DNA from 3 places in the Pseudomonas sp. C9-3 genome. Region 3 is predicted to be linked to each of the others. Evidence: riboswitches for the same ligand, from Rfam matches in the RefSeq annotation. Region 3 holds a riboswitch; each other region holds the start of a gene.
What was found. A riboswitch is a leader RNA that binds a small molecule or an ion and turns the genes downstream of it on or off. The one in region 3 is predicted to bind cobalamin.
Positions count from the first base shown of each region.

Region 1: linked by a shared signal. The riboswitch ahead of RS899_RS00270 (TonB-dependent receptor domain-containing protein) and the one ahead of cobO (cob(I)yrinic acid a,c-diamide adenosyltransferase) in region 3 are both predicted to bind cobalamin.
Region 2: linked by a shared signal. The riboswitch ahead of RS899_RS30515 (CbtB domain-containing protein) and the one ahead of cobO (cob(I)yrinic acid a,c-diamide adenosyltransferase) in region 3 are both predicted to bind cobalamin.

Region 1 is NZ_CP135919.1:50,636-59,962, reverse strand. Features, by position in the region: gene RS899_RS00280 (Ldh family oxidoreductase) at 1-862, opposite strand, end outside; gene dxs (1-deoxy-D-xylulose-5-phosphate synthase) at 1,107-3,017, shown strand; cobalamin riboswitch at 3,037-3,240, shown strand; gene RS899_RS00270 (TonB-dependent receptor domain-containing protein) at 3,330-5,186, shown strand; gene RS899_RS00265 (HAD family hydrolase) at 5,445-6,044, opposite strand; gene tesB (acyl-CoA thioesterase II) at 6,041-6,910, opposite strand; gene RS899_RS00255 (nitroreductase family protein) at 6,924-8,540, opposite strand; gene RS899_RS00250 (GNAT family N-acetyltransferase) at 8,537-9,079, opposite strand; gene RS899_RS00245 (MFS transporter) at 9,288-9,327, shown strand, end outside.
Region 2 is NZ_CP135919.1:6,628,739-6,638,065, forward strand. Features, by position in the region: gene cobN (cobaltochelatase subunit CobN) at 1-1,945, opposite strand, end outside; gene cobW (cobalamin biosynthesis protein CobW) at 2,062-3,114, opposite strand; cobalamin riboswitch at 3,216-3,410, opposite strand; cobalamin riboswitch at 3,471-3,682, shown strand; gene RS899_RS30515 (CbtB domain-containing protein) at 3,789-3,974, shown strand; gene RS899_RS30520 (CbtA family protein) at 4,136-4,855, shown strand; gene RS899_RS30525 (cobalamin biosynthesis protein) at 4,925-5,341, shown strand; gene cobM (precorrin-4 C(11)-methyltransferase) at 5,338-6,084, shown strand; gene RS899_RS30535 (hybrid sensor histidine kinase/response regulator) at 6,181-7,968, opposite strand; gene mapR (GntR family transcriptional regulator MpaR) at 8,420-9,327, opposite strand, start outside.
Region 3 is NZ_CP135919.1:4,263,025-4,272,351, reverse strand. Features, by position in the region: gene RS899_RS19560 (acyltransferase family protein) at 1-1,351, opposite strand, end outside; gene RS899_RS19555 (ABC-type transport auxiliary lipoprotein family protein) at 1,615-2,247, opposite strand; gene RS899_RS19550 (MlaD family protein) at 2,244-3,182, opposite strand; gene RS899_RS19545 (ABC transporter ATP-binding protein) at 3,183-3,968, opposite strand; gene RS899_RS19540 (MlaE family lipid ABC transporter permease subunit) at 3,965-5,110, opposite strand; cobalamin riboswitch at 5,241-5,465, shown strand; gene cobO (cob(I)yrinic acid a,c-diamide adenosyltransferase) at 5,743-6,354, shown strand; gene RS899_RS19530 (cobyrinate a,c-diamide synthase) at 6,383-7,675, shown strand; gene bluB (5,6-dimethylbenzimidazole synthase) at 7,672-8,322, shown strand; gene cbiB (adenosylcobinamide-phosphate synthase CbiB) at 8,319-9,327, shown strand, end outside.

The DNA.
Region 1 (9,327 bases), 2.5 Mb from region 3:
CCCGCGCCAGGTGCTGTGGCGCTTCGGCGCCGAGGAAGCGCGCCGGGTCGATGGCGATCAGCAATTCGCCGTGGTACGGCGAGGACTTCGTGCCTTCGTCGAACACCGTGGACTCGGCACTGGTCAGGTCGCCGATCAGCGGGCCGGCGATCAGCTCGACCATGGTCGCCAGCGCCGAGCCCTTGTGCCCGCCAAAGGTGAGCATGGCGCCGTCGAGCACGGCACTTGCGTCAGTGCTGGGGTTGCCCTGCGCATCGATCCCCCAGCCCAGCGGAATCGACTTGCCCTCGCGCTCGTGCAGCTGGATTTCACCACGCGCCACGACCGTGGTGGCGAAGTCGAAGACATAGGGGTTCTGCCCGGCGCGCGGCCAGCCGAAGGCGATGGGATTGGTGCCGAACAATGGCCGCGTCCCACCGTCCGGCGCCACATAGGCCTGGGCCGGAGTGACGGCCAGGGCCACGAGGCCGTGGGTGACGATGCGCTCGATCTCCACCCACAGTGCCGAAAAGTGCACGCAATGGTTGACCGCCATCGCCGCAATGCCCTGGCTGCGCGCCTTTTCGACCAGCTTCGGCAGGCCGAGATCGAAGGCGCACTGCGAGAAGCCGCCCTTGGCGTCCACCCGCACCAGCGCCGGCGCCGGTTCCGATAGCTCTGGCACAGCGTCCAGCGAGACCTTGCCGGCGCGCGCCGTATGGATGCAACCGAGCAGGCGCCAAACACCGTGGGACGTGCAGCCATCGCGCTCGCCGGCCATCACAGTGTCGGTCACACCCTGCACATGGGGCTCGCTGAAACCGTGGCGACGCAGGATCGCCTCGGACAATTCGCGCAGTTCTTCCAGGCTCAGTCGGGTCACGCCATCCTCCTCGATTGCTACAAAAGGCTGCGGCAAACCGCCGCCGGTCGGTCATCGTGCCTACAGTGGCGCCTGGCGCCGGGGCTGGCTTGCCTGCAATCGGCAAGGGCGACGACGATTTCAGCACAGCCGACGGCCGAATCCCGACCATCCGGTCGTCCAAAGGATTGGCCCCACGTTGCTTGGGCCAATCCGGAGCTTCGGGTAAACTTCCGCATCTTTGCCTCTCATAACGATCAGCCTGATGCCCACGACGTTCCACGAGATTCCCCGCGAGCGCCCCGCCACGCCTCTGCTCGACCGCGCCAGCACGCCGGTCGAGCTGCGCCGGCTGGGGGAAGCGGAGCTGCTGACCCTCGCTGACGAACTGCGCCAGTACCTGCTGTACAGCGTCGGCCAGACCGGCGGCCACTTCGGCGCTGGCCTGGGCGTCATCGAGCTGACGGTCGCCCTGCACTACGTCTTCGACACCCCGGACGACCGCCTGGTGTGGGACGTCGGCCACCAGGCCTACCCGCACAAGATCCTCACCGGTCGCCGCGAGCGCATGGGCAGCCTGCGCCAGAAGGACGGCCTGGCCGCCTTCCCGCGCCGCTCGGAGAGCGAGTACGACACCTTCGGCGTCGGCCACTCCAGCACCTCCATCAGCGCCGCCCTGGGCATGGCCATCGCCGCGCGCATGCAGGGCTCCAACCGCAAGTCGGTGGCAGTGATCGGTGACGGCGCGCTGACCGCCGGCATGGCCTTCGAGGCGCTCAACCACGCGTCGGAAGTGAAGGCCGACATGCTGGTGATCCTCAACGACAACGACATGTCGATCTCCAACAATGTCGGCGGCCTGTCCAACTACCTGGCCAAGATCCTCTCCAGCCGCACCTACAGCAGCATGCGCGAAGGCAGCAAGAAGGTGCTCTCGCGCCTGCCCGGCGCCTGGGAGATCGCCCGCCGCACCGAGGAATACGCCAAGGGCATGCTGGTCCCCGGCACGCTCTTCGAAGAGCTGGGCTGGAACTACATCGGCCCCATCGACGGCCACGACCTGCCGACCCTGATCGCCACCCTGCGCAACATGCGTGACCTCAAGGGCCCGCAGTTCCTGCACGTGGTGACGAAGAAGGGCAAGGGCTTCGGCCCGGCCGAGATCGACCCGATCGGCTACCACGCCATCACCAAGCTCGAACCCGAGGGCGCCCCCGCCCATGCCGTGCCGAAGAAGGCGGGCGGGCCGAAATACTCCAGCGTATTCGGCCAGTGGCTGTGCGACATGGCTGCCCAGGACCCGCGCCTGGTCGGCATCACCCCGGCGATGAAGGAAGGCTCCGACCTGGTGGCCTTCGCCGACAAGTTCCCGGATCGCTACTTCGACGTCGCCATCGCCGAACAGCACGCCGTAACCCTGGCGGCCGGCATGGCCTGCGACGGCGCCAAGCCGGTGGTGGCGATCTACTCCACCTTCCTGCAGCGCGGCTACGACCAGTTGATCCACGACGTCGCGGTGCAGAACCTCGACGTGCTGTTCGCCATCGACCGCGCCGGCCTGGTGGGCGAGGACGGCCCGACCCACGCCGGCAGCTTCGACCTCTCCTACCTGCGCTGCATCCCCGGCATGCTGGTGATGACCCCCAGTGACGAGAACGAACTGCGCAAGCTGCTCACCACCGGCCATCACTTCGAAGGCCCGGCGGCGGTACGCTACCCGCGCGGCACCGGCCCGAACGCCGCCATCGAAGCCGAGCTGGCACCGGTGGAAATCGGCAAGGGCGTGGTGCGCCGCGAAGGCAAGGCCGGCAAGGTCGCCTTCCTGGTGTTCGGCGTGCAGCTGGCCGAGGCACTGAAAGTCGCCGAACAGTTCGACGCCACGGTCGCCGACATGCGCTTCGTCAAGCCGCTGGACGAGGAACTGGTGCGCCAGCTGGCCGCCAGCCACGAGTTGCTGGTGACCATCGAGGAGAACTCGGTGATGGGTGGCGCCGGCGCCGCCGTCAGCGAATTCCTCGCCCGCGAGAATATCCAGCAGCCGATCCTGCACCTGGGCCTGCCGGACTACTACGTCGAGCATGCCAAGCCTGCGCAGATGCTGGCGGAGTGCGGTCTGGACGCTGCCGGCATCGAAGCCGCGCTACGTGCGCGCCTGCACGTCCTCGGCGACCGCTGAGCACATCCCTCGTCCTGAGTATTGCCAGCCACGGGCGCACCTACTAAGGTGCGCCCGTTTTCGTTCGAGGTAACGGGAAGCAGGTGAAAGACCTGCGCTGCCCCCGCAACGGTAACCGACGCACTCCCCCAGGGAGCGCAGCATCGCCATGGCCACTGCTCTTGTGGGAAGGCGGCGATGTGACGTCGGCAGCCCGGAGACCGCCCTCGACACGCCCCGACAGGTGTTGCGGAGGGCCGCACCGTCAAGTGCGGCCTGCCGCCCTTGCCACGCCCTCCTCGAAAGTCATCCGCCCGCTTTTGAGGACGCTCCATGAAACTGACCCGACTCGCCCTGGCCACCAGCCTGCTGCCCGGCCTGGCGTTCGCCGCCGACGACATCTACCGGCTCTCCGACCAGGTGATCACCTCCGCGCGCCAGGCCCAGCCGCGCGCCGAAGCCACCTCGGCCAACAGCGTGTTCACCCGCGCCGACATCGAGCGCCTGCAGGTGCGCAGCGTCCCTGACCTGCTCGCCCGTGTACCCGGCGTGCAGATGGGTAGCTCCGGCGGCGTGGTCTCGTACTCCGTGCGCGGCACCAGCACCGCGCAGACCCTGGTGCTGGTGGACGGCCAGCGCATCGCCTCGGCCAGCAGCGGCATTGCCCGCCTGGACTACCTGAGCATCGATAGCATCGAGCGCGTCGAAGTGACCCGTGGCCCGCGCTCGGCGCTGTACGGCGCCGACGCCATTGGCGGCGTCATCCAGATCTTCACCCGCCGCGGCGAAGCCGGCCTGCACCCGGAAGTCCGCCTGGCCGCCGGCAGCCACGACACCTTCGAGCGTAGCCTGAGCCTCTCCGGCGGCAACGAGCAGACCCGCTACAACCTCGGCGGCAGCCTGGACGAGAGCCAGGGCTGGGACCGCACCAGCGACAACGTCGGCGCCGACAACGACCACGACGCCCAGCGCAACAAGGCCGTGCACCTGAACCTGGACCATCGCTTCAGCGACGACTGGAAGGCCGGCCTGAACCTCAACGATCAGCGCGGCAAGAACGAGTACGACGACGCCTACAACTTCGAGCCGGGCTCGCCCCGCGACGAATTCCGCGTCAGCAGCTACAGCGCCTATCTCGACGGCCAGATCACCAACATGTGGAACAGCCGCCTGGAGCTGGGCCGCAGCTTCGACCGCAACAAGGCCGTGGGCGCGGCCGACAGCTGGAACAATGGCACGCTGGAAACCACCCGCCACTCGGCGAGCTGGATCAACCGACTGCAACTGGACGAGTCCAATCAACTGGCCCTGGGCGCCGACTGGTACGAAGACAAGGTCGACGGCAGCACCGACTTCGCCGAGGACCAGCGCAGCAACCGCGCCTTCTTCGCCCAGCACAGCTTCAAGGGCGACAACTTCGGCACCGAGCTGGGCATCCGCCACGACAACAACCAGGCCTACGGCAGCCAGAACAGCTGGAACGCCGCCTTCAGCCTGCCGGTCGGCGACAACCAGACCTGGATCGCCAGCTACGGCGAAGGCTTCCGCGCACCGACCTTCAGCGACCTCTACTACCCCGGCGCGAGCAATCCGGACCTGAAGGCCGAGACCTCGAAGACCTACGAGCTGCAATGGCGCGGCGACATCGAAGGCACGCACCTGGAAGCCTCGCTGTACCGCACCGAGGTCGACGACCTGATCGCCTGGGACAGCACCAGCAACCAGCCGGAGAACATCAACAAGGCGCGCATCAATGGCTTCGAGGCCAGCGTTGCCCGCGAAGTACTGGGCTGGCAGACCGCGCTCGGCCTGAGTCTGATCGACCCGCGCGACCGCGACACCGGCCACACCCTGCCCTACCGTGCCCGCCGCACCCTGAGCCTGGATCTGGATCGCCAGTTCGGCGCGTTCGGCGTCGGCGGCACCTGGCGCGCGGTCAGCCAGCGCTACGACGACGCGGCCAACACCCGCGAACTCTCCGGCTACGGCGTGCTCGACCTGCGCACCAGTTGGCTGGCCAGCGACGAAGTCCGCTTCGACCTGAAGCTGGATAACGCCCTGGACCGCGACTACACCCTCGGCGACTACCTGCGCCCGACCAGCCCGAGCGACTACATGGGCGAGGCCCGCCCCTACCGCGAACCAGGCCGTACCGCACTGCTGGCGGTAACCTGGACGCCGGAGCTGTAAGAAAAGCGGCCTGGCGGCCCCTCACCCTAACCCTCTCCCGGAGGGAGAGGGAACTGACCTGGCGTCCGGCGAACGCCGTGCCCCCCGGCAACGCCGAACGGCCCCCTCTCCCTTTGGGAGAGGGCTGGGGTGAGGGGAGGAGCCCCAGCACCGATGCCAATCAGGCCACCATAGGAGCGGATTCATCCGCGATGCCCAATCGCGCACGGGCAGACATCCACGGCGGCCCGGTGCAGGAGCCCGCTCGCAAGCAGCGGATTAAACCAGTACCCCCGCCATCCGCCCCAGCTCCGCGCAGTCCTGCGCGTGCCAGTCGGTCAGCTCGGGCCAGGGATTCTCAGCAAGATTCACCAGCGCACTGTGCGCCCCAGCCGCACGCGCGCAGTCGAGGTCGAAGCGGTAGTCGCCGACCATCAGCATCTTCTGCGGCGCCACGTCCCAGCGCGCGGCCAGGCGCAGCAGGCCATCCGGGCTTGGCTTGGGGTCGGCCTCGCCACGACCGAGAACATCCTCGGTCAGGAAGCAGTCACCAATACCGATGGCCGCCAGCGTGATCAGCGCCAGCTCGTGGGCATTGCGCGTCAGGATGCCCAGGCGGTAGCCCGCAGCATGCAGCGCACGCACCAGTTCCACCGCACCCGGCGCCGCTTTGGACGCCACCGCCAGCTCGCGCTCGTGCTCCAGCAGCCAGGCGTGCTTGGCCGCTGCCTCATCCTCCGGCAGCGCGGCCAGGTGGGTGAGGATGTCGTGCTCCTGGGGAATCCCCAGCGCGCGCTTGATCGCCGGAAAATCGTGCACCGCCAGGGTCAGGGTGCCGTCCATGTCGAACACCCAATGACGGATATCCCCAAGCCTCATGCCCAGTCCTCGCGGCGGCGGATCAGGCCCTCCTGGGTCGAGGAAGCGACCAGCTGGCCATCACGGTTGAAGATGCTGCCGCGCACGAAGCCACGGCCATTGCCGGCCCAGGGGCTGTCGATCGCATAGAGCAGCCACTCGTCCGCGCGCAGGTCGCGGTGGAACCACACGGAATGGTCGATGGTGGCGACCTGCATGTCCTTCTGCCACACCGAGCGGCCGTGGGGCAGCAGCGAGGTGGTGAGGAAGCCGAAGTCCGAGGCATAGGCGAGGATGTACTTGTGCAGCGCCGGCACGTCCGGCAGCTTGCCGTCGGCGCGCAGCCAGAGGTACTTGATCGGCTCGCCGACCTCGGGGTCGTAAGGGTCGTTCTCGGTCACCGGGCGGATTTCGATGGGCTTGGGATAGAGCAGCTTGTCGCGAATGCGCTCGGGGAACTGCGCGGCGCTGCGCTTCTTGAGCTCCTGATCGGTCGGCAGGTTCTCCGGGCCGACCACCTCGGGCATGGTGATCTGGTGCTCGAAGCCTTCCTCGTCGGTCTGGAACGAGGTGCTCAGGGCGAAGATCGGCTGGCCCTTCTGGATCGCGGTGACGCGGCGGGTGCTGAAGGTGCCGCCGTCGCGCACGCGGTCGACCTGGTAGACGACCGGCTTGCTGGCGTCGCCCGGACGCAGGAAGTAGCCGTGCATCGAGTGCACATGGCGCTCCGGGTCGACGGTCTGGCTGGCCGCCGACAGCGCCTGGCCGAGTACCTGCCCGCCGTAGAGCTGGCGGAACCCGAGGTCCTGGCTCGTGCCGCGGAACAGGTTCTCTTCGATCTGTTCCAGGCTCAGCAGAGCCACCAGGTTGTCCAGGATCTGGGTCATGCGCGTTGTTTCCTCAATTGCGGTCTTGCTGAAGTGGGAGTCGGCGTGGCGACGGATAAGCGGGAAGGCTGGTGAGCCGTTCATCCCAGACCGCGCGGCCAATGGTGAAATGATAGAGGCTGACCGGGCAGTCCGGACCCCCTTCCAGCAGTTGGTGTACTGCCGGATCGAAATAGCAGCCGATGCCGGTGCCCGACAGGCCCGCCGCTTCGGCTTCCAGGTAGAGCAGTTGGCCGACCTGCCCGGCTTCCCAGTACAGGCGCGGATAAGTCCAGGCGCCCACGGTCAGCACGGTGCCGAGGTCGGCGAGCATGGCGAAGGCGACGCAACCGTCGCTGGCGATGTCCTGCCCACAGGACAGGAACGCCGACAGCCCGCGTGCATCACCGGACAACAGGCGGTACAGCGGCACACCGCTCTCCGCCACCGGCTGCCACAGGTAGTCCTCGCGCAACCCCCCCGCCTCGCGACCACTGCGGCCCAGCCAGTACAGGCCCGGCTCCAGGCCCTGGACGCGGTGGACGAACAGCAGCAGGTCGACACGCGCCGGCTCGCCGGTGCAAGCGAACGGCACGGGCGAGCGCTCCGGCATCAAGCGCTGCAGCCAGGCATACAGCAGTTCGGCGCGAATGCCGCTGCGGCCATCCATGGACTGCGCGCTGCGCCGACGATGCAGAATCGGGCGCAACGGCAGGCCGGGGTTATCCACAGCGGGATCGGCATTCGCGGCGCTCCATTGGCCGGCGGGCAACGCGGGCGCGCGGCACAAATGGTGCACGCGCTCCAGCTCCGGCCAGTGGCGATAGTCGCGGGACAGACGATTGGGCGTGCCGTCCAGCGGCAACTCGGCAAGGCCCTTGAGCAGTGAGTCGGGCAATGGGAATTCGGCCGGCTGCGCCGGGCCGATCCATAGCAGTGCGTCGGCGAACTCATGCTCGCTGAAGCCTTCACGGTCGAGACCGATCAGCGCATCCAGCCGTGATTCGGCAATGCCGCGCAACAGGCGCACCTCCCAACCCTGGATCGCCGCGGCGATGCCCAGGCAGGCCAGCGCGTGGCCCAGGTCATGATTGCAGTAGCGGTAGGCGCGCTCGCCGTACTTCCAGGCCTCGCGCCAGGGAATGCTCGCCAGCGCCAGCAGGAAACCACCCGCCGGCAGCGCATCGTTCAAGGCTTTGGCCAGCGGCGCGGGCAGCTCGGCGCGCACCTCCAGCACGTGTTCGTCGGCGCTGTAGTGCACCAGCAGCGCAGCGTTATCCACAGCGCCGGAGGGCAGCAGCAGATAGGCCTCGGTCGGGTGCAGATTGCCGCTGGACGGGTTGACCCGCAGCGCCCAGCGGTTGCCGCCGGCCTCCTTCCACGCCGAGATCGCCAGGCTGTCGTAGAGCAGCTGCGAAACGCTGACAAGGCTCAGTGGCGCCGGTTGGCCGATGGGGCCGGCGAAGACACCGTCATACCCCGGCGACTCTTCCTGCGGCCGGTGCAGCAACTCGATGCAGCGCGCCCCCGCATAGCGGCGGAAGGCGGCCGGCTGGGTCGCCCAGTCGAGCTGGCCGGGGCCGGGGGCGAAGCGCTCCGGGCGATGGCTGCTCAGTTCGTGGTAGGCGCGCACGCCGTCTTCCGGCTTCATGGGCGGCAAATCCGGTACAACACATGGGGGCGCAAGGCGTGGCCTTCCGGCAGGCGCGGGTGCTCGAAGTCGCCGGCTTCATCGCGAATCATCCCCAGGCGCTGCATCAAGCCCTGGGACGGCAGGTTGGCCGGCACGGTGAAGGCCACCACTTCCTCCAGCTGCAACTGCTCGAAAGCGAAATCCAGCGCGGCGCGGGCCGCTTCCAAGGCATAGCCCTGGCGCCAGTAGGCGACGTTGAAGCGCCAGCCGATCTCCACTGCGGGCGTGAAGGCCGCCTCGAAGGACACCCGCGCCAGCCCGAGCACGCCGATGAACGCACCATCCTCGCGGCGCTCGACTATCCACTGGCCGAAGCCATGCTCGTCGAAATGCTGGAGGATGCGCGCGGCCAGCAGGTCGCTCTCCTCGCGGCTCATGCAGGCGGGGAAATGGCGCATCACCTGTGTGTCGGCGTTCAACGCGGCGAAGGGCGCAAGGTCCTCGGTGCGCCAGGGGCGCAGCAGCAGGCGCTCGGTAGTCAGGCTCGGGATATCCATGGTCGGCATCACGCGTCGGTAAAGGTGACCATGATACCCGCCCACGGACCTGTAGGCGGCAATCCGTCAGACCAGGCGCAATCGATTCAGCAACGAGCGCCATCATCTGGTATTTTTCTCCTACCTTCGCTGTCGGTCACTGCCTTGACCGTGCTCTCGCAGACAGCCGCGCCGCCACGGCGCACCTCAAAAAGACCAAGGAAACCCAATGACGACCTCCACCACCGGACTGCAACGCAGTACGGCCC
Region 2 (9,327 bases), 2.4 Mb from region 3:
GGATGTCGCCGCGCAGTTCGTTGGCGCGGCGCGGGTCGAGCAGGGAGGCGTCGTAGTACTCGTCGGCCAGGCGTTCGAGGTCGCGCAGCGGGCCGTAGTTTTCCGCACGGGTCAGCGGCGGCATCAGGTGGTCGATGATCACCGCCTGGGCGCGGCGCTTGGCCTGGGCACCTTCGCCGGGGTCGTTGACGATGAACGGGTAGAGGTTCGGCAGCGGGCCGAGGATCGCGTCCGGCCAGCACTCCTCGGAGAGACCGACGCCCTTGCCCGGCAGCCATTCCAGATTGCCGTGCTTGCCGACGTGGACCAATGCGTCGGCGCCGAACACTTCGCGCAGCCAGAAGTAGAAGGCGAGGTAGCCGTGGGGCGGCACCAGCGACGGATCGTGGTAGATCGCCGCCGCGTCCAACTGGTAGCCGCGCGCCGGCTGGATGCCGACGAAGCCGAGGCCGAAGCGCAGGCCGGCGACCATCATCCGGCCGCTGCGGAACATCGGGTCCTGCTGAGGCTCGCCCCAGCGTTCGCGCACGGCTTGCTGGTTGACCTCGGGCAGGCGGGCGAAGCAGGCGAGGTAGTCGTCCAGCGCCAGGCTCTGCGCGCAGGGCCGCAGGTCGAGGCTGTCGAGATCGTTGCTGACGCCGCCGAGCAGGCTGTGGATCAGCGCGGTGCCGGACTCGGGCAGGCCGGCGACGGGATAGCCCTGGGCCTCCAGCGCCCGGAGGATATTCAGCGCGGCGGCTGGCGTATCGAGGCCCACGCCATTGCCGATGCGGCCGTCGCGGGTCGGGTAGTTCGCCAGGATCAGCGCCACGCGCTTGTCGGCATTGGCCTTGCGCGCCAGCAGCATCCAGCGCCGCGCCAGTTCAGCGACGAAATCCATGCCCGGCCAGTGCGGCAGGTAGCAGACCACGTCGCTCTGGCTGCGCTCGCTGCGCCAGGCCAGGCCCTTGAAGCTGATCGGCCGGGTGATGAGGCGGCCATCCAGCTCCGGCAGCGCGATGTGCATGGCCAGGTCGCGGGGGCCGAGGCCCTGCGGGTTGGCGCGCCAGAGGTCGAGGTTGTCCAGTGAGCAGATGGCTTGCAGCACCGGCACGTCGCGCTGGAACGGCCGGTCCTGCGGCGCTTCCGGGTTCGATTGGGCGAAACCCGTGGTGTTGATGATCAGTTCGGCGTCGGCGCTATCGAGCAGGTTTTCCACCGCTTCCAGGCACGCAGCTTCCTTGAGGCTGGCGACGGCGATGGGTAGCGGATTGATGCCCTGGGCCTGCAGGCGTTCGCAGAAGGTATCGATGAAGCCGGTATTCGCCGCCTGCAGGTGCGTGCGATAGAACAGCAAGGCGGCCACCGGGCACTCCGGGTGCCAGTCGGCCTGCCAGCGGGCGAGGTCGCAACTGCCGGTCTGCGGGTGATACAGCGCGACGCGCGGCAGCGTCTGCGGTTCGCTCCACGGGTAGTCGCGTTGCAGATGGCGCGTGGCGAGACAGGCGAAGAACTGCCGGGCATTGTCCAGGCCGCCCTGGCGCAGGTACTGCCACAGGCGCTCGGCGTCCAGCGCGGGCACATTGCACAGCGCGGTCAGTTCGGGGTCGGGCTTGTCGTCGCCGGGTACGGCGATCAGCGTGATGCCGCGCTCGGCCAGCGCCGCCAGTTGCTCCATGCCGTAGCGCCAGTAGCCGACGCCACCGTGCACGGAGATCAGGATGACCTTGGCGTGCTGCAGTACCTCGTCGACGTAGAGGTCCACCGAGGCGTGGTTCTGCAGTTGCATGGGGTTGGCCAGGCGCAGGCTCGGGTAGTCCTCCGGCAGCTCGCGGGCGGCCTCGGCGAGCAGCGCCAGGTGCGAATCGCCGCTGCAGAGAATCACCAGGTCGGCAGGCGTCTGGGCCAGGTCGGCGATGCCGTCGTCGGGGACGAAGCCGCCGGGTTGGGTGCGCAGCAGGTGCATGGGCTTGCTCGATGGTGGCTCTTCGTAGGAGCGAGCTTGCTCGCGAACATCGCCCCGCTGCGGGGTTGGTTCGCGAGCAAGGACTAGGCGTCCCCCTCGCTCCTACAAAAACAGTGTTACGCCAGGGCGGTACGCAGCTCGTTGGCGATGGTGGCCTGGTCCAGCTCCTGGCCGATCACCACCAGGCGCGTGCTACGGGTTTCATCGCTGCGCCAGGCGCGGTCGAAGTGTTTGTCGAAGCGCTTGCCGACGCCCTGCACCAGCAGGCGCATGGGCTTGCTGGGAATGGCGACGAAGCCCTTGATGCGCAGCACGGCATGGCGCTCGACCAGCGCGTTCAGTGCGTCGAGCAGGGCGCGTTCCTCCACTTCCGGCAGGTCGACGTGGAAGGAGTCGAACTCGTCGTGGTCGTGGTCTTCATGGCCTTCGTGGTCGTGATGCGTGGGGCGGCTGTCGATGTGCAGCTCGGCCTCGGCATTCAGACCCAGCAGGACGGAGAGCGGCAGCTGGCCGGAGTTGGCTTCGACGATCTTCACCGCTGGCGGCAGCTCCTCGGCGACTTCGGCGCGGACGCGGGCGAGCGCGTCGGCGTCGAGCAGGTCGGCCTTGTTCAGCACCACCAGGTCGGCGCTGGCGAGTTGGTCTTCGAAGAGTTCGTGCAGCGGCGATTCGTGGTCCAGGTTCGGATCCTGCTTGCGCTGCTCGTCCACCTGCTCGGGATGGGCGGCAAAGGTGCCGGCGGCCACGGCCGGGCTGTCGACCACGGTGATCACCGCGTCAACGGTGCAGGCGTTGCGGATTTCCGGCCACTGGAAGGCTTGCACCAGCGGCTTGGGCAGGGCCAGGCCCGAGGTCTCGATGAGAATCTGATCGAGGTCGCCACGGCGCGCCACCAGCTCGCGCATCACCGGGAAGAATTCTTCCTGCACGGTGCAGCACAGGCAGCCGTTGGCCAGCTCGAAGACGCGGCCGACCGCTTCTTCTTCGCTGCAACCGATGGAGCACTGCTTGAGGATTTCGCCGTCGATCCCCAGCTCGCCGAATTCGTTGACGATCACCGCGATGCGGCGACCTTCGGCGTTATCCAGCATGTGGCGGAGCAGGGTGGTCTTCCCGGCGCCAAGGAAGCCGGTGACGATGGTGACGGGGAGTTTGGCCAGGGTCTTCATGCGCGCCTCGTGAGCAGGATGCGGTGCGAGAGGGCGGATGAAGGGCGCGCGCGCGGGTTCGCCGCGCAACGAAGGTCGCCACCGGATCACCCCGCCCGGTTGTCGTGATACTGCTCGAGGCAGGTCTCCTGGCTCACAGCCCTCTTGAGTTCTCTCGCCTTCCCGCCGTGGCCGGCAGTGGCTCGTGAAAGAACAGGCTGTTCACAGTTGCGGGGGCAGCCGTGGCGCATCCGAAGATTTCCACGTTCCCTCTTAGCTCCGGCCAGCGCCGGAGAACCTCGAAGGGAGGAAGGCTACGCAGCGACGGCGGGGCGGTCAATCGCCGGGGATCGGTTGACGCTTGCAGGGCTTCGTGGTCAGCTAGCGCGGTTTCAGGTGTCTCGCGCCACGCGCGCGAGGTGAAACGGGAAGCCGGTGCGTCCGCAAGGACCAGTCCGGCGCTGCCCCCGCAACGGTAAGCGATCGTAGGGTCATCAGTAGCCACTGTGCTCCGGCATGGGAAGGTTGACCCGCTTGGCCACTGGCCGACATCGCAAGCCCGGAGACCGGCCTGGAATTCTTCGTTTTTGGCAAACCCGCGGTGGGCGGGCGCAGGCCGTGGCGCGGCCGTTCCGGCGCGTTCGAATGCGTTCAACCTCTGCGTTCTCTTACTTTGATTTCCAGAGGGAACGTTCATGTCCAGCAGCACCCTGACGCACGCGTCGAGCACTTCCATCCCCCTTTCCAAGCGCATCAGCCTGGCCGTTGGCGCCAGCCTGCTCGGTGCGCTGCTGGTGTATTTCGCCGGCTTCTCGCACATCGATGCGGTGCACAACGCCGCCCACGATACTCGTCACAGTGCGGGCTTCCCCTGCCACTGACGCTGTTCTGAGTCCAATCGGCTGCGCGTCGGCCAGGCAGCGTTGGAGAATCGTCGTGGACTGCTCATTGACTACAGTCAACTCTGCGTCCCCGGCCCTCCGCCTTGCCTGGCTCTAGCTCGCTCGATTTGAGAGTTCGGAGAAGGAAAAGGAAAGAGCAAATGATCAAACGTATCGCCCAGACCGCCGGTTTCGCCGGTCTGATCGCGGCGCTGGTGCTGACTGTGGTCCAGTTGCTGTGGGTATCCCCGCTGATCCTCAAGGCGGAAACCTACGAGAAAGCCGAACCGGCTGCCGCGCTGGTCGAAGAAAACCACGAGCACGCCCATGAACACGCTGCAGGCGCAGCGGCCGCTCACGAGCACGACGCGGAAGCCTGGGAGCCGGAAGACGGCTGGCAGCGCATCCTCTCCACCACTGGCGGCAACCTGGTGGTCGCGGTGGGCTTCGCCCTGATGCTGGCTGGCCTGTTCACCCTGCGTGCGCCGGGCAAGACCTCCGAAGGCCTGCTCTGGGGCCTGGCCGGTTTCGCCGTGTTCACCCTGGCGCCGTCCCTTGGCCTGCCGCCGGAGGTGCCCGGCACCGCCGCTGCCGATCTGACCCTGCGCCAGACCTGGTGGATCGGCACCGCCGCTGCCACCGCTGGCGGCCTTGCGCTGCTGGTGTTCGGCCGCAACTGGGCGCTGCGTGGCATCGGTATCGCCCTGCTGGTGGTGCCGCATGTGATCGGCGCGCCGCAGCCGGAAGTGCATTCCAGCCTCGCGCCGGAAAGCATCGCCCACGAGTTCATCGTCGCCTCGCTGATCACCAACGCGGTGTTCTGGGCGGCCCTGGGCCTTGTCGCTGCCTGGTTGTTCCGTCGCTTCGCACCGTCGGTCTGATCCAGGCGCTATGCTCGACCCCGCAGGCGGCCCGGCCGTCTGCGGGGTTTTGTTTTTGGGAGATTGCTGATGACGCTGGTTGCCGGCCTCGGTTGCCGCCGCGGCTGCACGCTCGATGAACTGCGCGCCTTGCTGGTGCAGACGCTGGCCGAGGCCGGTCTCGATGAGTCGAACCTCACCGCGCTGGCCAGCGCCACGCTGAAGGCCGACGAGGAGGGACTGACGGCGCTGGCTGCCGCCCTCGACCTGCCGCTGGCGCTGTTCACGCCGCAACAACTGGCCGCGTGCGAACCGCGCCTGGACCGCACATCCGAAACGGTCCGCACGGCCATCGGTGCTGCCAGCGTGGCCGAAGCCGCGGCACTGCTGCAGGCCGAAGCCCAGGCCGGTGCGCCGGCGCGATTGCTGGTGGGCAAGCGCCGCAGCGATCAGGCCACCTGCGCGCTGGCCTTCATCCCCGTCGAATCCGAACAGGAGCAGCCATGACGGTCCATTTCATCGGCGCCGGCCCCGGCGACCCGGAACTCATCACGGTCAAGGGCCAGCGGCTGATCCGTTCCTGCCCGGTGATCCTCTACGCCGGCTCGCTGGTACCGCCAGCGGTACTGGAGGGTCATAGCGCCGAGCGCGTGGTGAATACCGCCGAGCTGAACCTGGACGAAATTGTTGCACTGCTGGCGCAGGCCCACGGCGAAGGCAAGGACGTTGCCCGCGTGCACTCCGGCGACCCTTCACTGTACGGCGCCATCGGCGAGCAGATTCGCCACCTGCGTGAACTGGGTATTCCCTACGAGATCGTTCCCGGCGTCACGGCCACTTCTGCCTGTGCAGCGATACTCGGCTGCGAGCTGACCCTGCCGGATATCTCACAGACGCTGATCCTCACCCGTTACGCCAGCAAGACACGCATGCCCGAAGGCGAATCCCTTGCCGAACTGGCGCAGCACCGCGCGACCCTGGCGATTCACCTGGGCGTGGGGCAGTTGCCGAACATCGTCGCCGAACTGTTGCCGCACTACGGCGCCGATTGCCCCATCGCGGTGATCCACCGGGCGAGCTGGCCGGACCAGGATCAGGTCACCGGTACGCTGGGCGATATTCTGGCAAAGGCCGCGGCAAAGGATTTCAAGCGCACGGCGCTGATCCTGGTGGGCAAGGTGCTGGGGGCGGAAGGCTTCGCCGACTCATCGCTGTACAGCGCGGGGCATGCGCACCTGTATCGCCCGTAGTCGTTCTTCGTAGGAGCGAGCTTGCTCGCGAACTGCCTGACGCTGGCGTCATCGGCGAGGTCCGTTCGTGAGCAGGAACCAGCCGCTCCCGCGTTCCTACAGGGGATCGTCCAGCGGCTCCAGTTCACTGAACTGCTCATCGATCATCGCCTTCAGCTGCTCCGCTGCCAGCGGCTTGTGCAGCAGCGGCCAGCCATGGGCCGAAGCCTGGGCGAGCAGCTGCGGGTCGGTGTCGCCGGTGACCAGCACGGCGGCGATCCAGTCGTCTTCGTAGTGCCCGTGCAGGCGGGCGATGGCGTCGATGCCGGTCTGGTGGTCGCGCAGGCGATAGTCGCTGATGATCAGGTCCGGCTTCTGCGCGGCAGCGGTCGGGTCGGCCAGCAGGTCGGCGACGTCGGCGACGATGACATGCCGGTATTCCCAGCTCTGGAACAGCAGGCGCAGGCCTTCGCGGTTTTCCGCATCGTCCTCGATCACGTAGATCAGCTTGTCGCTGCCCACCACCGTGCGCGGCGGCGGGATTTCCGCTTTGCGTGGCTGCACGGCGGTGGCGCGGGGCAGGCTGATCATGAAGGCGCTGCCGTGGCCTTCGCGCGAGTGCAGCGCCAGCGGATGGTCGAGCAACCTGGCGGTGCGCTGGACGATGGCCAGCCCCAGGCCAAGGCCTTTGCTGCGGTCGCGCTCGGGGTTGTTGAGCTGGTGGAATTCCCAGAACACCTTCTGTTGCTCGCGCTCGGGAATTCCCGGGCCGCTGTCCCAGACTTCCACGCGCACCTGGCGGCCACGGCGGCGCCAGCCGATCAGCACGCCGCCGTGGTCGGTGTAGCGAATGGCGTTTTCCACCAGGTTGCGCAGGATGCGTTCGAACAGCGCCGGGTCCGACTTCACGAACGGCGCGCCGGGGCGTACGCGCAGGTTCAGGCCTTTGTCTGCGGCCTGCACGCTGCATTCCTGCTGGATACGTTCGAGCAGTTCGGCGAGGGAGAAGGCCTGCACGCTGGGCTGGACGATGCCGGCGTCCAGCCGTGAGATGTTCAGCAGCGCGTCGAACAGCGAGCCCTGCGCGGCGAGCGCGCGGGAAATGTGGTCGACGAGGTTTTCGCTGGCCTCGTTCAGCGGCTGTTTCTTCAGTGCGCCCAGGTACAGACCCAGCGCGTAGGTCGGCTGGCGCAGGTCGTGGCTGGCGCTGGCGAGGAAGCGGGTCTTGGCCTGGTCGCTGCGTTCGGCGGTCTCTTTTTCGATGCTGAGCTTGCGCAGCAGCTCGCTGTTCTCGAAGCGCAGCAGCAACGAGTCCACGAGGGTGGCGTGGAAGCGGTAGGCGAAGGCAAAGATGGTAACGGCGTAGACCAGCGCTGCCGCGCCGAGCGTCTTGCTCAGGGCGTCCGGCAGCAGTACCAGCAGGGCGGCGAATGGCAGGGTGAAGGCCGGTACGATGAACAGGTAGAACAGCGGCAGGACAATGCTGTAGGCATTCATCACGCCGGTGCCCAGGCCCAGCAGGACGACCACCACGTACATCTGCATCGAGGGTGGCAGCACGGTCATCCAGTACGCGGCGGGCAGGCCCCAGAGCAGGCCCGAGAGGCCGGTGGTGATCATCACCTGGATCAGCCAGCGGCGCCGGGGGCTGGCGCCGCTGTCGCGTAGTTGGTCGTAGCGCCGCAGCAGCCACAGGCGGGCGCCGCCGAGCAGGGTCTGCGCGGCGAACCAGGCCAGCAGCGACTCCAGCGGCAGCGCGCCGTTGAGCACCCAGGTGGTGAGGCCGGCGACCAGGTAGGCGGCAATGATGGAGAAGGGCGAGTTGCGCCGCAGCACGTCGAACTGTTCGGCGCGGACCCGTTCGGCATAGGGGGAATGGCTGAGGTCGCGCTGCCAGAGATTCATTGGGCCGTCCGTGGAGGGTCAGTGGGCGTTGCCTGTATAGCAACAGCCGCCTGCCACGCCCAGTGTTTTCAAGCCGGCCGCTGATCCCTGCGCATCTGCGGGCGCAGGCCCGGTCCGATCCGGCATTGCTCTTAGCAGGAGCGGGCTTGCCCGCGAACAGGGTTTCCGGCGGCACCGATGCTTGGGGGGCGCGAGCAAGCTCGCTCCTGCAGAAAAGCGGTTCAGGCGAGCCATTGTTCCGAGCGCGGCTCCAAGGCGCGCCGCAGGTACCAACGCACCCACAGGTGCACGCCGAGCGCGGCGCCCACCGTGAGCAAGATCATCAGCCCTTCCGCGTCCATGGCAGCGTCCCTTGTCCGGTTTTCCCGCCTGACAGGGTATTCCTGCGACAACTTGCCGCACAGATACAGATCGTTTCCGAATGTGCGGATCAGTCCTGCAGTTCGAGCCTTCAGCCCTGCAGCGAGTGGATGATCCGGCCGAGGGTTTCCATCGCCTGTTCGCTGGTGGCAGTCCACGGATGCCCGTAGTTCAGGCGCAGGCAGTGGCCGAAGCGCCGCGTCGCCGAGAAGATTGGCCCGGGTGCGAGGCTGATGCCCTGGGCGTGGGCGAGTTGGAACAGCTTGAGCGCGTCGATCTGCTCGGGTAGTTCCAGCCAGAGGAAGTAGCCGCCGCTGGGGCGCGTGACGCGGGTGGCGGCGGGGAAGTGCCGGGCCACGGCGGCGAGCATCGCGTGCTGCTGGCTTTCCAGCGCGTGGCGGAGCTTGCGCAGGTGGCGGTCGTAGCCGCCGTGTTGCAGGTAATCGGCGATGGCCGCCTGGGCCGGCACCGAGGCCGACAGGCTGGTCATCAGCTTGAGCCGCTCGATCTGCTCGGCATAGCGCCCGCCAGCGACCCAGCCCACGCGGTAGCCCGGCGCCAGGCTCTTGGAGAACGAGCTGCAATGCATGAACAGGCCCTCAGTGTCGAAGGCCTTCACCGGCTTGGGTGCCTGGGCGGCGAAGTACAGCTCGGCGTAGACGTCGTCTTCGATCAGCGGCACCTGGTGCTGGGTCAGCAGGGCAGCGAGGGCGCGTTTCTTCTCCTCGCTCATGCTGGCGCCCAGCGGGTTCTGGAAGTTGCTCATGAACCAGCAGGCCTTGATCGGCAGACGCGCCAGGCTGTCGGCGAGTACGTCGAGGTCGATGCCTTCGCGCGGGTGCACGGGGATCTCAACCGCTTTCAGTTTCAGCCGTTCCAGCACTTGCAGGCTGGCATAGAAGGCCGGGGCTTCGATGGCCACGAGGTCGCCGGGTTGGGTCACCACCTGCAGGCACAGGTTGAGCGCTTCCAGCGCGCCGTTGGTGACCACCAGCTCCT
Region 3 (9,327 bases):
CGCCGAAGATGATCGGGCAGCCGCTGGTGCCGATGAACAGTACGCCGTCGTTGGGGGATGGCAGGCTGGCGACGATGGCGTTCACGATGGCCTGGGCGTGGCTGTCGCCCAGTACGATGGCACGGGTGTTCGGGCCGCCGTACTGGCATTCGGTCTTGGCGTCGCATTCGTCCAGGCGCGGGTTGCGGTTATCGCGCTCGTCGTCCACGCGTTGCACGGCTTCGGGCAGGCGATTCACAAAGTCCGCCTTGCGCACCACCTTTGCCGGCCCTATCACCACCAGCATGGCGCCGACCACAGCGGCAGTTGCTGCCATTGGCCGCAGGTTGCCGAGGCGGCGGCCGCTGGGCTGCTCCACCCAGTGATAGGACAGGTGCCCCAGTATCAGCGTCAGCGCCAGGCCGGCGGCGATTGCCATTGGCTGTCGGGACAGCTCCAGGTAGGCCAGGGCCACTACTACCGGCCAATGCCAGAGATAGATCGAGTAAGAGCGGATTCCCAGCCATTGCGCTATGCCATTGGCGGTCAGCCTGGCATCGTCACGCCGTGCCAGCAGCACCAGCGCGGCGCCGCTGACCGGGATCAGGCTCAGCAGGCCAGGCCAGCTCATCTCCGGTGTGATGAGCAGCAGCGAGCCGATGATCAATCCCATGCCGGCACGCTCTATCCATACGCTTTGGCGTGCGCTGAGTTGCCAGCGTGCCTGGATCAGGAAGATGACACCGCCGGCCAGCAGCTCCCAGGCACGGGAGGGGAAGAAGTAGAACGCCTGTGAAGGGTTCTTGTCGGCCAGCAGGACGCAGTAGCCCAGAGAGGCCAACGCCACCGAACCGAGCAGCGCCAGCAACCAGCGGTGCCCGCCGAGCCATCGCCACGCGGCCACCAGCAGCAGTGGGAATAGCAGGTAGAACTGCCACTCCACGGACAGTGACCAGGTGTGCAGCAGCCACTTGTCATGGGAGGCCACATCGAAATAGCCGGCCTCCTTCATGAACATGCGGTTGGAGGTGAACAGCACGCTGCCCCACACATGCTTGCCCAGTCGCTGGTAATCCGAGGGCAACAGGAAGAACCAGCCCAGGGCCAACAGCACCGCACAGAGTGCCAGTAGCGCCGGCAGGATGCGGCGCGCACGGGCGAGGTAGAAGTTCCAGAAGGAGAAACCGGCTGGGGCAGCCAGCGCACCAAGGATGATGCCGGTCATCAGGTAGCCGGAGATGACGAAGAAGACATCCACGCCGACGAAGCCGCCGGTAAAGCCGCTGATACCAAAGTGATACAAGACCACCGCGACAACCGCCCAGGCCCGCAGGCCGTTGATGTCGTGGCGGAAACTGCCTGGACTGCGCAACGAAGATTCCTCGAACTGCAAATCGGGCGCTGCAAGTCGGACAGCACCACGCGAGAAAATTGGACACCGCCGCCGGCTGGCCCGGCGGGGCGCGGAAATGTATCTTGCCTGATACGTAAATGCTATCCGCGGGGCACTGATGCTCCGACAGATGTTGTGCAGATTTTGTACAAAATATGAGCGGATTTCGTAAAGGAAGGTTCCGCCGGATTCGGCTATCCCTGGGGGCCATCAAAAAGGCCGACTTTCGCCGGCCTTTTTGATCAGGGAGTGGAGGGTGATGTGGTGTGTTGCCGCTGCCCTTGTTGCAGTGTCCACTCCACTACCTGCGCGGAAAGCTGATCGGCGGCCTTGCCGAAGGCGCTGACCACTTCGGGCACCTGCTTGCCATCCACCGGCTGGCTGACCTCGAAGCTGCGCGAGGCGACGATGCGCTGGCCGAGCGTGCGCACCAGGCGGGCGTCGTAGCGGATGTGGATCACCGGTTTACCGCTCTGGTACTCGCTCTGGAAGGCGCGTAGCTCGCCCGTCAGGTCGAGGTCGGCTTGCAGGCTGGTTTCGTCGCTACTCAGGGCGCGGATGCTGCCGTTGGCGGTGAAGGCGTCGAGCAGGCGGTCACGCAACAGGCCCGGCGCACGGTTGCTCCAGCGTGCCCCCTGGTAGCTGCTCAGCTGGTTGCCCTGCGGGACCACGGCGATGCGGTTGCTGTCCAGCGCCAGGCTGGCGGTAGGCGCGCTGACCCGCAGCGACCAGTTCACCGCCGCGCTGCCGCGCGCGGGTTGCTGGGTGGCCGGCAGCAGGTAGAAGTCCGGGCTTTCCGCTTTCGGCAGGATCGAGCAGGCGCCCAGCAGACCAACCAGAGTGGCGACGCCGAGCAGGCGGGGAAGGGCGGTCATGGCTGGAACTCCTTGTTGCGCTCGCGGCCGAGCAGGTAGCCGGTGGGGTTCTCCTGCAGGCGACGGGTGACGCCGCGCAGGTCTTCCAGGGTGGAGCGCAGTTCACGGATCGCCGGGCCGATCTCGCCCAGGCCATTGAGGCCGCCGTTCACCGAGTCGTAGTTGCTGTTCAGCAATTGCTCTACCCGTTCGCTGCTGGCGCGCAGGGACGCAAGGGTCTTCTGGGTGTCGTCGAGAATCGTCTGGCCCTTGCCGCCCAGGGTCTGGTTCGCGCGGTCGAGCAACTGGCTGGCATTGGCCAGGGTGACGCGCGCCTGCTCGCTGGCGGCGGCCAGTTCCTTGAAGGTCCGACGGATGTCGTCGCGCTGTTCGGCGACCACGCCGGTGGCCTGGTCGATGTGGTCCAGGGTGCGGCTGATGCGGTCGACGTTCTCCTGGGAGAACATGCGGTTCACGTTGTTGATCAGGTTGTTGATGTTGGTGGCGATGTCCTCGCCGTTGGCCAGAAGCTTGGCGAAGGGCGACGGGATGGTCTTGATCACCGGGATTTCGCCATCCTTGGCCTCCAGTGGCGGGCTGTCCTGGCCGGCGCTGGAGAGCTGGATGATGGCCTGGCCGGTGACGCCGGTAAGGGCCAGCTTGGCGCGCGTGTCCTCGCGGATCGGCGTGCTGTCGTAGACGCGGATGCGCGCGCGGACCTTGCGCGGGTCATTCGGGTCCAGGCGCAGCGAGACCACGTCGCCGACGCGGATGCCGCTGTACTGGACGGTGCCGCCTTCGGACAGGCCGGTCACCGCCTCGCTGAAGATCACGTCGTAGATCTTGTAGCGCTGGTCGTTGCTCGATTGCGCCAGCCAGAGCGCGAAGAGCAGCGCACCGATAGATACCACGAGCGTGAACAGGCCGATCAGCACGTGATGGGCACGGGTTTCCATTCAGCTTTCCTCCCGCAGGTGTTCGGTGGCCTGCAGCGCGGCACGGCCGCGTGGGCCGTGGAAATAATCCTGTACCCAGGCGTCGTCGGTCTGGGCGACCTGGTCCAGCGGGCCGACCACCAGCACCCGCTTCTGCGAGAGCACGGCGACGCGGTCGCAGATGGTGTAGAGGGTGTCCAGGTCGTGGGTGACCAGGAACACGGTGAGACCGAAGGCGTCGCGCAGGGTCAGGATGAGTTGGTCGAAGGCCGCCGCGCCGATGGGGTCGAGGCCGGCGGTGGGTTCGTCGAGGAACAGGATGTCCGGGTCCAGCGCCAGGGCGCGGGCCAGGGCGGCGCGCTTGACCATCCCGCCGGACAGTTCGGCGGGATACTTGGCCCCTGCGTCCGGCGGCAGGCCGGCAAGGGAAATCTTCACCTTGGCCATGAACTCGGCGTCGCTGCGCGACAGGCCGGCGTGCTCGATCAGTGGCAGGCAGATGTTCTCGCTCACGGTCAGCGAGGAGAACAGCGCGCCGTTCTGGAACAGCACGCCAAAGCGTCGTTCGAGCTTCGAGCGCTCCAGCGGCGGCAGCGCCGGCAGGTTCTGCCCGAACACGTGGACGCTGCCTTCGCTGGGCTGGCGCAGGCCGATGATACTGCGTAGCAGTACTGACTTGCCGGTGCCCGAGCCGCCGACCACGCCGAGTATCTCGCCCTTCATCACATCGAGGTCGAGATGCTCGTGCACGGCGTGGGTGCCGAAGCGGTTGGCCAGGTCGCGGACGACAATGATCGGTTCGCTCACCAGCCCATCTCCATGAAGAACAGCGCGAACATCGCATCCAGCAGGATTACCACGAAGATCGACTGGACCACGCTGGAAGTCGTGTGCTCGCCCACCGACTGGGCGCTGCCGCTGACGCGGAAGCCTTCCAGGCAGCCAATCACGGCGATGATGAAGGCAAATACCGGGGCTTTGACGATACCGACCAGGAAGTGCTGTACGGCGATGTCGTTCTGCAGCATGTAGAGGAACATGCGTGGCGAGATGTCCAGGCTCAGCGCGCAGACCACGCCGCCGCCGAAGATGCCGGAAATCATCGCCAGGAAGGTCAGCATCGGCAGGGTCAGCAGCAGCGCCAGCACGCGCGGCAGCACCAGCAGCTCCACGGGGTCGAGGCCCAGGGCCTGGATGGCGTCGATCTCCTGGTTGGCCTTCATCGAGCCGATCTGCGCGGTGAAGGCGCTGGCGGTGCGGCCAGCGAGCAGGATCGCGGTGAGCAGCACGCCGAATTCACGCAGGAAGGAGAAGCCCACCAGGTCGACGGTATAGATCTGCGCGCCGAATTTCTGCAGCACCGTGGCGCCGAGGAAGGCCACCACCGCGCCGACCATGAAGGTGAGCAGGGCGACGATGGGCACGGCGTCCAGGCCGGTTTCTTCCATATGCGCGGCCAGTGCGGTCAGTCGCCAGCGACGCGGCCGGAACAGGTTGCGCACCAGGGTTTGCAGGGTCAGGCCGATGAAGCCGAGTACGCCGATCAGGTGGTCCTTGAACGTCAGGGTGGCGACGCCGATGCGCTCCAGCACGTCGACTAGCGCGTTGCCCGGTGCCGGGCCCTTCTCGTCCAGCCGGCACTGGGTAATGGCGCTGCCCACCGTGCGCAGCAGCGCCTGGCGCTCGGCGGGGAGGTTGCGGGCAATCTGATCGAGCTGGCTCATGCGCGCGCCGCCGATGATCTCGGCGAGCAGTGCGGCGCCGGCGGTATCCAGCGCGCCAAGGCCGGCGAAATCCAGCTCGGCGGGGGACTCGGCGTTGCGCTGGGCGGCGACCTGGGCTTGCAGCGTGGTGAAGTGCGCGAGTGTCCAGTCGCCGCTGATGTGCATCAGGGACGGGGTCGCGGAGGTGTCGAGCTGAAGCTGGCCGGGTTGGGCAGTCGTCGTCATGATTCGCATTCTAGCGAAGTTGAGCGGCCTGACCACTTGACTTGTGTGACCCTTTTTAGAGCCCTGGCGGTTCTACGGGTGGGCCCCGGCGACAGTCTGTTCAATTGACGCCCCAGCCCGCCAGCCACTAAGCTGCGCGCCTGCTTCAGGTGCCCGCGGCGCAAGTCGAGGGTGAAACAGGGAAGCCGGTGAATTCGATGATCAATCGAGCATTCCGGCGCTGCCCCCGCAACGGTAAGCGAGCTTCGAACCGCATCCGCCACTGTGCCACTGGCATGGGAAGGCGCGGTTCTTTCGGAAACGCCAGGCGCTTCCACTCGCAAGCCCGGAGACCGGCCTGCTGCATCGCATGGCATCGCGGGAGGCGCTGCCGATCGTCGTGGCGCTCCCTGGCGCCGCGCGTTCGATGTCCTCCGCCTGCCCCGACTGGTCAGTGCCGCGCGGGTGAGAGCGGCGGAGAATCCTTCAGGTGAATTCCCTGTTTCCCAAGCCGACGGCTTTCGCGCCGAGCGGCTTTTACCGCATGGCGCCGACGCATGCCGGCGGTTCGTTCCTGCCCATCCCATTCTCCGCTCGCTGCCGCCCGGCCAGCGAGCTGGCGCCTGCGCGCTCCCTTTCTAGAGGCAAACCCCATGACTGAATCCCCTGAAAAGGACGAACGCCACCGTTCGCGCATGCAGCGCAAGAAATCGGTGATCGACGAGAAGATCGCCCAGGCCCAGGGCGAACGCGGTGTGTTCCTGGTCAACAGCGGCAACGGCAAGGGCAAGAGCAGCTCGGCCTTCGGCATGGTCGCCCGCGCGCTGGGCCACGGCATGAAGGTCGGGGTGGTGCAGTTCATCAAGGGGGCTGCGACCACCGGCGAGGAGGCGTTCTTCCGCCGCTTCCCCGAGGAAGTCAGCTTCCATGTCATGGGCGAAGGCTTTACCTGGGAAACCCAGGATCGCCAGCGCGACATCGCCAAGGCACAGGCTGCCTGGGATGTGGCACGCCAACTGCTGAGCGACCCGCAAGTCGGCCTGGTGGTGCTGGACGAGGTGAACATCGCCCTCAAGCACGGCTATCTGGAGCTGGACACCGTGCTCGCCGACATTGCCGCCCGCCCGCCGATGCAGCATGTGGTCGCCACCGGCCGTGGCGTGCAACCGGCCATGGTCGAGGCCGCCGATACCGTGACCGAGATGGGCCTGGTGAAACATGCCTTCAAGGCTGGCATCAAGGCGCAGAAAGGGGTGGAGTTCTGATGCATCCCGTTGTGGCGGAGCGCGCCCGATGACCTCTCGCCAATGCCCTGCACTGCTGATCGCCGCTCCCGCCTCCGGGCAGGGCAAGACCACCGTGACCGCTGCCCTGGCGCGCCTGCACACGCGCCTCGGGCGCAAGGTGCGGGTGTTCAAGTGCGGCCCGGACTTCCTCGACCCGATGATCCTCGCCCGCGCCAGCGGCGCGCCGGTCTATCAGTTGGACCTGTGGATGGTCGGCGAGGGCGAAAGCCGCCGGTTGCTCTGGGAGGCGGCCGGTGAGGCCGACCTGATTCTCATCGAAGGCGTGATGGGCCTGTTCGATGGCTCGCCCTCGGCCGCCGATCTTGCGCGGCGCTTCAACGTGCCGGTGATGGCGGTGATCAATGGCCAGTCCATGGCCCAGACCTTCGGCGCGATGGCCGTCGGCATGGCCACCTACCAGAGCGACCTGCCGTTCTCCGGCGTGCTCGCCAACCGCATCGGCAGCCAGCGCCACCGCGACCTGGTGCGTGACAGCCTGCCGGAATGGATTCGCTGGTATGGCGCGCTGCCGCGCGACACCGAGGTCGAGTTGCCCAGCCGTCATCTCGGGCTGGTGCAGGCCGACGAACTGGCCGACCTCGACGCACGCCTGGACGCCGCCGCCGATGCCCTGGCCGCCAGTGCCAGCACCGAGTTGCCGGCGCCGGTGAGCTTCGCCGCGCCCGAACCTCGTAGCGAGTCTTCCCGCCTCGACGGCGTGCGCATTGGCGTGGCGCGAGACAACGCCTTTGCCTTCCTCTATCAGGCCAACCTCGATCTGTTGCGCGAGCTGGGCGCCGAACTGGTGTTCTTTTCGCCGCTGCGTGACGAATTACTGCCGGAGGTGGACAGCCTCTATCTGCCCGGCGGCTACCCGGAGCTGCACTTGCAAGCGCTGGCCGACAACCGCGCCATGGCCCAGGCGATTCACGCCCACCACGAGATGGGCAAGCCGATCCTCGCCGAGTGCGGCGGCATGCTCTATCTGCTCGATGCCCTGACCGACGTAGCTGGCGAGCGTGCGGAGCTGCTGGGCCTGCTGCCGGGTGAGGCGCGCATGCAGAAGCGATTGGCCGCGCTGGCGTTGCAGGCCGTGACGCTGCTCGAAGGTACCCTGCACGGACACACCTTCCACCATTCGTTGCTCGACAGCACTGAAGTACCGCTGGCCCGTGGCGTCTGCCCCAACGACAAGCCGGTGGCCGAAGCCGTGTTCCGACGTGGCCGTCTCACGGCGTCCTATATCCACTTCTACCTGCCATCCGACCCGGACGCCGCAGCGGCACTCTTCAGACCATGACCGACCACGCCTACAGCCCCGAGGAACGCGCCGCGCTCTACCGCGCCATCGCCGAGCGCCGCGACATGCGTCATTTCAGCGGTGGCGAGGTGGCGCCCGAATTGCTCGCGCGCCTGCTGGAAGCTGCCCACCAGGCGCCGAGCGTCGGCCTGATGCAGCCTTGGCGCTTCATCCGCGTGACGTCCAGAGACGTGCGCCAGTCGATCCACCAATTGGTGGAAGAGGAACGCATTCGTACCGCCGAAGCGCTGGGTGAGCGCTCCGATGAGTTCATGAAGCTGAAGGTCGAGGGCGTGCTCGACTGTGCCGAGGTGCTGGTGGCCGCGCTGATGGATGGCCGCGAGGCGCATGTCTTCGGTCGCCGCACGTTGCCGAACATGGACCTTGCATCGCTGTCCTGCGCCATCCAGAACCTCTGGCTGGCTTCCCGTGCGGAAGGGCTGGGCATGGGCTGGGTGTCGCTGTTCGACCCTGCCGCGCTCGGTGACCTGCTTGGCCTGCCAGACGGTGCCGAGGCGGTGGCAGTGATCTGTCTGGGGCCGGTCAGCGAGTTCTATCCCGCCCCGATGCTGGCCCTGGAGGGCTGGCGCCAGCCGCGCTCGCTGGACGAGTTGGTGTTCGAAAACCGCTGGGGAGAGAAGGCATGAGCCTGGCCTTGCTGAGCGTCCTTGGCGTGGCGCTGGACGCCCTGCTGGGCGAGCCGAAACGCTGGCATCCGCTAGTGGCCTTCGGGCGGTTGGCGGATCGGCTGGAACGAAGGTTCAATCGTTCTCGAGTGGCCGACAGCGCCGAAAAGCTCCCTTTCCCTAACCCTGGCTGCGCGCCCCGCTCCGAAGGGAGAGGGGATCGATCGGAGCAGGCGGACACGGTGGTGTCAGCCGGCACATTCAACTCCCTGTCCCTTCAGGGAGAGGGAGTATCAGCGAGCACCATTACGCCCAAGAGCGACACCCCCGGCCTCGGCTGGCGCAGCCATGGTGTCACCGCGTGGATCATCGCAGTCATTCCGCTGACTCTCATCGCGCTGTTGCTGAGTCTTTTGCCCTACGTCGGCTGGATCGTCCAGGTGCTGGCGCTCTACGCCGCGCTGGGCCTGCGCAGTCTGGGCGAACACGCCGATCCGGTGGTGCTGGCGCTGCGTAGTGGCGACCTCAACGAGGCGCGCCTGCGCGTGGGTTACGTGGTCAGCCGCGAAACTGCCGAGCTGGACGAAACCGCGGTGGCCCGCGCGGCCACCGAGTCGGTGCTGGAGAATGGCAGCGACGCGGTCTTCGCGGCGCTGTTCTGGTTCGCCGTGGCGGGTGCTCCGGGCGTGGTGCTCTACCGCCTGAGCAACACCCTCGATGCCATGTGGGGCTACCGCAATGCGCGCTTCGAACGGTTCGGCTGGGCCGCGGCGAAGATCGACGATGTGCTCAACTACATTCCCGCCCGGCTGGTGGCGCTGACTTACGCACTGCTGGGCCACACCCGGCTGGCCCTGCGCTGCTGGCGCACGCAGGCGCCAAAATGGGACAGCCCCAACGCCGGCCCGGTGATGGCGGCCGGCGCGGGGGCTCTGGGCGTTTCGCTCGGCGGCTCCGCCCGCTACCACGGCGAACTCCACGAACGCCCGCAGCTGGGCGAAGGCCCGGCGCCGACTGCCGTGGATA